Regions from separate parts of the Vibrio sp. J502 genome, predicted to be linked through region 1. Evidence: predicted binding sites of a transcription regulator. Region 1 holds the regulator's gene; each other region holds the start of a gene.
What was found. The regulator MetJ, encoded in region 1, represses methionine synthesis genes. The targets are predictions, from matches to a motif close to TTAGACNTNTANANGTCTAA.
Positions count from the first base shown of each region.

Region 2: metA (homoserine O-succinyltransferase) is a predicted target of MetJ. The motif match lies at 1,914-1,933, and genes of this name have one in related genera.
Region 3: metK (methionine adenosyltransferase) is a predicted target of MetJ. The motif match lies at 1,837-1,856, and genes of this name have one in related genera.

Region 1 covers NZ_CP104554.1:3,112,435-3,115,719, forward strand. The annotation lists gene N5E84_RS14480 (bifunctional aspartate kinase/homoserine dehydrogenase II) at 1-465, opposite strand, end outside; gene N5E84_RS14485 (O-succinylhomoserine (thiol)-lyase) at 465-1,631, opposite strand; gene metJ (met regulon transcriptional regulator MetJ) at 1,915-2,241, shown strand; gene N5E84_RS14495 (malic enzyme-like NAD(P)-binding protein) at 2,390-3,285, opposite strand, start outside.
Region 2 covers NZ_CP104554.1:987,132-990,416, forward strand. The annotation lists gene N5E84_RS04710 (hypothetical protein) at 1-69, shown strand, start outside; gene pilW (type IV pilus biogenesis/stability protein PilW) at 92-805, opposite strand; gene metA (homoserine O-succinyltransferase) at 951-1,892, opposite strand; gene N5E84_RS04725 (ATP-binding protein) at 2,030-2,404, shown strand; gene N5E84_RS04730 (ABC transporter permease) at 2,409-3,285, opposite strand, start outside.
Region 3 covers NZ_CP104554.1:2,373,122-2,376,406, reverse strand. The annotation lists gene N5E84_RS10870 (SprT family zinc-dependent metalloprotease) at 40-540, opposite strand; gene metK (methionine adenosyltransferase) at 608-1,762, opposite strand; gene tkt (transketolase) at 2,092-3,285, shown strand, end outside.

The DNA.
Region 1 (3,285 bases):
TGTGCCTGCTTGCGCGCGAAGAAATTCGCGGGCGTCTTGTGCCACAGCCGCAAGGTTATGTTGATTGAGTAACGCCGCCAATAAGCGTGATGACCACACTTCACCATGGCCAAGTACCGCCGCTTGTTGAGCTGGCGATAGGGGCGCGCAAAGCTGACCCAAGGTGCGAATTTCGTTGGTGAGTAAAGTGATGAGCGGTTGCGCTGCATCTTTATCGAGCAGCGCGTTGATTAAATCGATTTGGTACTGACGGACCGATTGCAAGTTCTCATGAGCCACTCGGCCATCTTTATTGAGAGCGTCGAGAAATTCGATTAAACGATTGGTGGTTTTTCCTGCGGCAGAAACCACCACCAAATCATCAGCTTGAGAATACTCTTTTAAGATATTAACGACCCGTTTGTAGCATTCAGGATCGGCAAGGCTGCTACCGCCAAACTTGTGCAATTGACGTAGGGCAGTCATTAATAGGCCTCCTTCGCTTTAGCAAAGGCTTGAGCGAGATCGTCAATCAAATCTTGGGCATCTTCTAAGCCGACCGATAGGCGTAATAGCTGCTGTGAAACACCGGCTTCGGCCAACGCTTCTTCGCCCATCGCTCGGTGAGTCATCGAAGCGGGGTGGCAGATTAAGCTCTCCACGCCTCCTAATGATTCTGCCAGTGAGAATAATGTTAACTGAGAGACAAAATATTTGAGCTGTTCAAAGCTGCCCGCAAACTCAAAACTTAGCATAGATCCAAAGCCAGATTGCTGCTTTTTCGCTATCTCATGGCCAGGATGCTCTGGCAAACTCGGGTGATAAATGACCTTTACTAAGGCTTCGCTTTGCAGATAGTCCAAAATGGCACGTGAGCTTTCCTCATGGACGCGCATTCTTGCGCCTAAGGTACGAATGCCACGCAGCGTCATATAGCTATCAAAAGGGGTTCCCGTTGAGCCAAGGCAGTTGCCCCACCATGCTAGCTCTTCAGCGTGCTGCTCTGTTTTGGTGATAACAACTCCGCCAATCACATCGGAGTGGCCGTTGATGAATTTGGTGGTGGAGTGGATGACAAAATCTGCGCCCAACTCTAATGGTTTTTGGAACACTGGCGTTAAGAAGGTGTTGTCAACCGCCACTAATGCACCGACGGCGTGTGCTTGTTGGCAAATATCAGCAATATCTACCACGCGAACTAATGGGTTGGATGGGGTTTCAATGAGTACCAATTTGGGTTTTTTCGCCAAAGCGGCCTGCAAAGCGTTTGGATCGGATTGATCAATAAAGAGTGTCTTAAAATCGCCTTTTTTGGCGCGTGTATTAAACAGGCGATATGTGCCACCGTAACAGTCATGCGGGGCCACAATCAGATCGTCAGGACTTAAAAAGGCGGAAACCCATAGATTCAGCGCCGAAGTGCCACAGTTAGTCACCACCGCGCCTTGACCCGATTCGAGTTCAAACAACGCTTTTTCGAGCAGACCTCGATTCGGGTTGCCAGAGCGTGTGTAATCGTATTTAGGCACTTCACCAAACGCAGGAAAGCTATAATTTGTCGAAAGATAAATTGGAGGCACAACAGCATGATATTGAGAGTCGGATTCAATACCGGTTCTAACGGCGATGGTGGCTGGCTTGCGAGTGGTCATGACGGTTTCCTTACTTAATAAACTCAATAAACTGACTTTTATTGAGGGGGTTCCTGCCTTATTCGGGGACAACTAAGGTGGCAATTTCAATTGTCTAGAGTATTAGCTATATCCGATAGTGCGCTATATTGCTATCTCTCAGTCGATAATGGCACACTTTACTGAACCAAAAAGAAGACGTCAATATATCCAGACGTCTATATATCTTTGCTTGTGGCGGTAAATCCCGCTAAAATCCAACTTTCAAATTTTTAACGACCAATTACGATAACGAAGGTGCGCAATGGCAGACTGGAATGGGGAATACATTAGCCCATATGCTGAACATGGGAAGAAGAGTGAGCAAGTCAAAAAAATCACCGTTTCAATCCCATTGAAAGTGTTGAAAGTATTAACTGATGAGCGCACTCGCCGTCAAATCAATAACTTACGCCACGCAACGAACAGTGAGCTGCTGTGTGAAGCCTTCTTGCATGCTTATACTGGTCAACCTTTACCGACCGACGAAGATTTGAGAAAAGATCGTCCAGACGATATTCCGACGGAAGCAAAAGCATTAATGACCGCCATGGGCATTGAATTTGAAGCGTATGATGATGAAGAAGTGTAGCGCGTAATTGCGGTACAACGAGATAAAATAGAGAGGATACTGGGTAAGTTGCCATTGTGACTTTGGCTCTGTGTCTCAGAATATAAAAAAACCGCTGAAAGTCAGCGGTTTTTTTTCGAGCGAGGCATTTAGCCGCTCAAGCTTGTGATTATTCTTGCATGTAATTGACAGGCATCTCGATTCGAGCGACGCCAGAGTCAACCGCTGCTTGAGCAACCGCTTTAGCAACACGAGGCAGTAGGCGTGGGTCCATCGGTTTTGGAATGATGTATTCAGGGCCGAAACTTAACGCTTTTACGCCTGCAGCTTTCAACACTTCAGCCGGCACTTCTTCTTTAGCCAGTTCACGTATCGCCTCAACGGCGGCTAGCTTCATTTGGTCATTAATTTCACTAGCACGGACATCCAAAGCGCCACGGAAAATAAATGGGAAGCACAACACATTGTTGACTTGGTTTGGATAATCGCTACGACCTGTGCCGAGAATTAAATCGTCACGTACCGCGCGTGCGAGTTCCGGTTTAATTTCCGGATCCGGGTTTGAGCAAGCAAATACGATCGGTTTATCGGCCATTAATTTTAGCGCTTCGGCAGGCAGCAGGTTGGGGCCTGACACACCTAGGAATAAGTCAGCGCCTTCAATCACATCTTCCAGTGTGCGTTTGTCGGTGTTATTAGCGAACAACTGCTTATATTCATTAATGTCATCGCGACGAGTATGAATCACACCTTTGCGATCAAGCATGTAGATTTTTTCACGCATTGCGCCGCACTTAATCAGTAGTTCCATGCAAGCGGTGGCTGCTGCGCCAGCGCCAAGACAGACGATAGTGCATTCGTTGAGTTTCTTGCCTTGCAGTTCAATCGCATTGAGCATGCCAGCGGCGGTAACAATCGCAGTGCCGTGTTGATCGTCATGGAAAACAGGCACATTACAGCGCTCGATCAAGCGGCGTTCAATCTCAAAGCAATCTGGTGCTTTGATATCTTCTAAGTTGATGCCGCCAAAGGTGTCGGCGATGTTGGCAACCGTATCGACAAATT
Region 2 (3,285 bases), 1.2 Mb from region 1:
CGTCTTCGCCGTATCCAGTATCGTGACCGTACTGGTGGCAAAGACGGTAGACCCACCAATATCAAATAACCCTTGCCCTAGTAATACGATGTTAGGAAAAGGTATCGAGCGCCGCTTGATATTTTTTCTCTAACGCTTTATTTCCTGCCTTTTTCTCTAACTCTACCAATAATTGAAGCGATGTTTTTTGGTTACCGTAGCGCTGATTAAATTGCATCAAGCGGATGCGAGCTTGCGTGTATTGTTGAGCGTCAATTTCCAATTTAGCTAATTGCAGCAATGAACGAGCTCGATTAGGGTCATGGTCTAATGTTTTTGCAAAATAGTAGTGCGCTTGTTCTTTATCGCCAGATTTTAACGCGCAAAAGGCTGCGTTCTCATAGCTTGCAGGGACAAGGTAATAATAGGGTTGAGCAATGGCGCGGTTAAAATATTCATCGGCTTTTTGATATTCGCCCTGCTTGCACAAAAATGTGCCGTAGTTATTGAGAATATTGCCATTTTTGGGATGGGCGCGAAGCGCGGTTTGATAGGTTTTACGTGTGGCCTCTGTTTCACCGACAGTTTCGTAGTAGTGAGCCATCGCAAGTTGCGATCGATAGTAAGTTGGCGCATGTTGTGTGGCTTTTTCTAGGTTCTCACGCGCTTTGCTCATGTTGCCATTTTCTAAATAGCCTAGGCCGAGCGCAATGCGAGATTCGGCCATTTCAACCGGATCCGCTTTTACTTCAGGCTCACCTTTTTCGTTCACGGTGACACAGGCCGATAACGTGAACATTATCAATATCATCAGTACTTTTTTCATTATCTGCAGCTCCTAAATGGCTTAGACGCATGATAAGGAAATCAGAAGATTGAGGGAGAAAGAGCAGAGAAGAATGCGAGTCAGTATGCACTATGTTTGATGAAAACCTGAACACCTCATTACTGAGATGATCAGGCATGAAACACTAATCGTCTTTGGTAAATTTATCTTCGCTAAAGTGTTCAAGGTCGTAAGGTGTTTGTTGGTAAACACAGTAGTTTAACCAGTTTGCAAACAGCAAGTGACCGTGGCTTCGCCAACTGGCGACTGGCTTATTATCTGGGTTGTCATTGGGGTAGTAGTTGACTGGGATTGCGGGTTCCATCCCTTCACCTAAATCTCGAATATATTCACCATGCAGTGTATGTGCGTCGTACTCAGGGTGACCTGTGACAAACACGTTACGTTTGTCTTTGGTTGAGGCTAAGTACACACCCGCCACATCAGAGGTGGCGAGAATATCTAAATTCGTATGTTCGGCTAAGTATTCTGGTGAGAAATCAGCATAACGAGAATGGGGCGCTAAAAAGGTGTCGTCAAAGCCGCGTAATATCGGATGAAAGGGATGGTGGATTTCATGATGATAAACGCCCGATAATTTTTCTTTGCGAGTTCGTTTGGGTAGATTGTAGAGCAGTTTTAGCCCCGCTTGCGCTGCCCAGCAAACGTAGAGTGTGGAAGTGACGTGATTTTTAGCCCATTCCATCACGCTTTTTAAGTGTTCCCAATAAATCACATCTTCAAATTGAACCAACCCCAAAGGCGCTCCAGTGATGATGAGCCCGTCGAAGTTGCGATTTTTTACCATCTCAAATTGACGGTAAAAGTTCTCCAAATGCTCAGTGGGGGTATTTTTACTTGGGCGCTCATCAATTCTCAGTAATTCAATATCCACTTGCAGCGGAGTATTGGATAACAGGCGTAAAAACTGAGTCTCGGTTTCGATTTTCTTCGGCATTAAATTCAAAATCAAAACTTTCAGTGGACGGATGCCCTGTGTGGCGGCACGTGTTTCTGACATCACGAAAATGTTTTCATGACGCAGTACATCACCAGCAGGCAGTTGGTCTGGGATCTTAATCGGCACAGCTTTCTCCCTAAGCTATTTTTGGACGTCTATACTGCCGAACTTAACTCAATCAAAACCAGATGTCGATAGCAAAATGAATCTTGCTGTGAAATTGGTTACTATTGGATATCCGTTTACTTACCTGTTGGATACACATGGCGCTAACCTTAACTTTGATCAGGGGATTACCCGGCTCAGGCAAAAGCACCTTAGCAAGGACGCTACATGCAAAACATTTTGAAGCGGATATGTATTTTATCAATGAGAAAGGCAACTATTGTTATCAGCCAGATAAAATCGAGCAAGCTCATCGGTGGTGTCAACAGCAAGTGGAGCGCTGTTTAGCGCAAGGTGAGGACGTTGTTGTGGCGAATACTTTTGTTCGACATTGGGAGATGCGAGCTTACCAGCAGTTGGCTAAACGTTACCATGCAACCTTAGTGATTAATGTTTGCCGTGCGCAATACCAGAATGTTCATGGTATCGATGATGCCACTGTTGAGCGTATGCGTCAGCAGTGGCAGGAATGATTAATTAACGCTTCCGCTGGAGTTGGTAAAAAGCAAGGGCTCCCCAACCAAACACTTGCACCCACAAGATCCCCCACTGAGTGCTGATTTGATCCCATGATGCGCCCATTTGGTTCAAACTGAGAAAACTCTGAATGGCAGGCGTACTTGGAAAGAGGTTGGATATCCAAATGATAGGGCGTGGAATTGCTTCTAACGGCCAAATAAAACCAACTGAAAAAATCAGTGGCATTGAGCTGATTAATACCACTAACGTCACCAATTCTCGCCGCGGTGTAACTGAACCAAGCCAAATGCCGCATAGGCAAGAGGCCAGTAAGAAAGGCAGTAGAAGTAGCAATAAATGCCCCGCACTGGCGAGGGTGTTGACACCATGTGAGGTAAAACTGGCACCAAAGTAGTACATGCTGAGTAGATAATAAACAGCAACAAGGACAATGCTGCGTACCAATATTAATCGTAGCGGTGTGGTATGACTCCAATAGCCATTTCCGTGCTTTTGTGTTCCGCCCATTAATCCTGCCGCCATGATCATGGTTTGTTGTAAGATCAAAACAAACACCGCTGGGACAACGTAATCAACATAACCCATGCGTGGGTTAAAGGTCGGTTTTAGGTTGATGCTTGTGGCGGAATAGTGCTGAGCGGCCAGAGAAAGCGGTTCTCCTTCCATCACTAAACGTGACACTTTACTTTTCGCGGCTAAGGTTCCACCAGCTTGCGATAAGCCCTCAACGATGGTGCCGTACACTAGAAAGTAAGAGGCATCGCCAGCGTAGGCCAGTGTTGGACTTTTTCCAAGTAGTAGGTCTTTATAAAAATGTTCAGGAATCACTAAAATACCGCTAACTTTGCGGTTAAGAAAAGCCTGCTTGGCATCT
Region 3 (3,285 bases), 740 kb from region 1:
ACACCGCTGTGGATTCAAGTAGCAGCAACCAAAGTTTATTTAGGAAAGCTGCACGCCAGTAAAATGGAGCGTTTGCGCACAGTGTTGACAGCGGTAGGTGGCTTGATTGCGCATCACTTTATTGTGACGACGGACAGTGAGCGGATAATGCGCACAGGCGCAGTGATATTCAAAGGTTTTGCCTTGCACAGAAGAGACTTCAAAGCGATGAGTGGTATTGGCTGGTAAATGAAACACTTGATTCATCACACCCTGCCACTCTTTACCGTGTGGACGAACGCGACCATAGCGCTGGTAGGTAATTAGGTGGGCGATTTCATGTGGGATCACTTCATCGAGAAAGGCGCGTTGATTTTCAGCAAACAGCACTGGATTCAGTCTGATTTCCCAACGTTGTAAATAAGCCTTACCTGCCGCCTTTCCCCGTAACTGATAGCTGATACTCGGCATAGGGAAGTCGTGTTGAAAATAGTGACGAGCGGTTGTGATGCACTGTTTTGCTTTTACTTGCGCACGGTAATGTAGCTCAAAATTAGGCACAGATTCATTCCTAGAAAAAAGCCCTTGCGAATGAGCAAGGGCTTACAAATTTAAACTAGGTTGAAAATTACTTCAAGCCAGCAAAGTCACGTAGGATGGCGGCTTTGTCAGTCGCTTCCCAAGGAAACTCTTCACGGCCGAAGTGACCGTAAGCGGCGGTTTTCTTGTAGATCGGTTGCAGCAAATTGAGCATTTCTTGTAGGCCGTATGGGCGTAGGTCGAAGTGCTGGCGTACCGCTTCAATGATGATCTCTTGTGATACTTTCTCAGTACCAAAGGTTTCGACCATGATTGAGGTTGGATCTGCAATACCAATGGCGTATGACAACTGAATTTCACAGCGGTCAGCAAGGCCAGCCGCCACGATGTTTTTCGCTACATAACGCGCCGCGTAGGCTGCACTACGGTCTACTTTTGATGGATCTTTACCAGAGAATGCACCACCACCGTGACGCGCTGCGCCGCCGTAGGTATCAACAATGATCTTACGACCAGTTAAACCACAGTCACCCATTGGGCCGCCAATCACAAAACGACCGGTTGGGTTGATGAAGAATTTGGTCTCTTTGCTAAGCCACTCGGCTGGCAACACAGGCTTAATGATCTCTTCCATGACGCCTTCGCGTAGGTCAGCTGTCGAGATAGAGTCGCAATGTTGCGTTGAAAGAACGACTGCATCAATTCCGACAATTTTACCTTGGTCATATTGGAAGGTAACTTGAGATTTTGCATCAGGACGTAGCCAAGAAAGCGTGCCATTTTTACGCACTTCTGCTTGTTTTTGCATCAAGCGGTGAGCGTAGGTGATCGGTGCTGGCATCAGGATTTCAGTTTCGTTGGTCGCGTAACCGAACATAATACCTTGGTCACCGGCGCCTTGTTCTTTAGGATCGGCCTTATCAACACCTTGGTTGATATCAGGTGACTGTTTACCAATGGTATTCAAAACGGCGCAAGAATTGGCATCGAAACCCATCTCTGAGTTGACGTAACCAATTTCACGAACGGTTTGGCGAGTAAGCTCTTCAATGTCCACCCATGCAGAGGTCGTGATTTCACCACCAACCATGACCATGCCGGTTTTCACGTAAGTTTCACAAGCAACACGCGCTTTGATGTCTTGTTCTAGAATCGCATCCAAAACCGCATCAGAAATTTGGTCTGCAATTTTATCTGGATGACCTTCTGAAACGGATTCAGAAGTAAACAGGTGCTTAGCCATGGGAGCTCCACTTTTATTCGTTGGACTATGGCAAGCTTTGCTCACCATCGTTATTCATTAGTTTATGCAGGTGTTTCTACATCTAGACGTCTATTCTAGTTTTGAATAGTCGAATTACAAGTTATTTTTACGCCTGTCTGTAAACCAAACGTTTGCTTAAATTTAGATGAAAAATTGGAGTTTGGTTTTTTATCCTAAAAATAAGCGCCAAAGAGCACTATTCCTCCAGTAAAACGTTTGCAGTGAGAAAAGTGCTTTGAGAGAATAGCCGCGCTATTTTCAGCCCATTTCCGTTAATTTGGATTCGCTTAATGCACTCAGGAGCAGACATGTCTTCCCATAACCTTGTTTCTAATAAAGAACTCGCCAATGCCATCCGTGCTCTTAGTATGGACGGTGTTCAACAAGCTAACTCTGGTCACCCTGGTGCACCGATGGGTATGGCCGATATCGCTGAAGTTCTTTGGCGTGGCCACTTAAACCATAACCCACAAAACCCACAATGGGCTGACCGCGACCGTTTTGTGCTGTCGAACGGCCACGGCTCAATGCTGATTTACTCTTTATTGCACCTGAGCGGTTACGCGCTGTCGATTGATGATTTGAAAAACTTCCGTCAATTGCACTCAAAAACACCAGGTCACCCAGAATACGGTTACGCGCCGGGCATTGAAACCACCACGGGCCCACTAGGCCAAGGTATTACCAATGCGGTCGGCATGGCGATGGCTGAAAAAGCACTGGCGGCGCAGTTCAACAAACCGGGTCACGACATTGTTGACCACTTCACTTATGTGTTCATGGGTGATGGTTGTTTGATGGAAGGCATCTCGCACGAGGCGTGTTCTTTGGCCGGTACGCTAGGCCTTGGCAAACTGATTGCGTTTTGGGATGACAACGGCATCTCTATCGATGGTCATGTGGAAGGCTGGTTCTCTGATGACACGCCAAAACGTTTTGAAGCGTACGGCTGGCATGTTATTGCTGCGGTTGATGGCCATAACGCTGAAGCGATTAATGCCGCGATTGAGGCTGCGAAAGCAGACCCTCGTCCAACCTTGATTTGCACCAAAACCATCATCGGTTTTGGTTCGCCAAACAAAGCAGGCTCACACGACTGTCACGGTGCCCCTTTAGGCGCTGAAGAAATCAAAGCAGCGCGTGAATTCCTGGGTTGGCCGCATGCACCTTTCCACATCCCTGCCGACATTTACGCGCAGTGGGATGCCAAAGAAGCTGGCCAAGCGAAAGAAACCGATTGGAACGCCAAGTTTGAAGCCTACGCCGCCGCCTACCCAGCCGAAGCCGCTGAGTTCAAACGCCGCGTAAACGGCGAGTTGCCAGCAGAATGGGAAGCGAAAGCGAGTCAAATTATCGCTGACCTTCAAGCTAACCCAGCCAATATTGCGTCACGTAAAGCGTCACAAAATGCGCTGGAAGCGTTTGGTAAAATGCTGCCAGAATTTATGGGCGGCTCGGCGGACTTGGCACCGTCTAACCTCACCATGTGGTCGGGCTCTCAA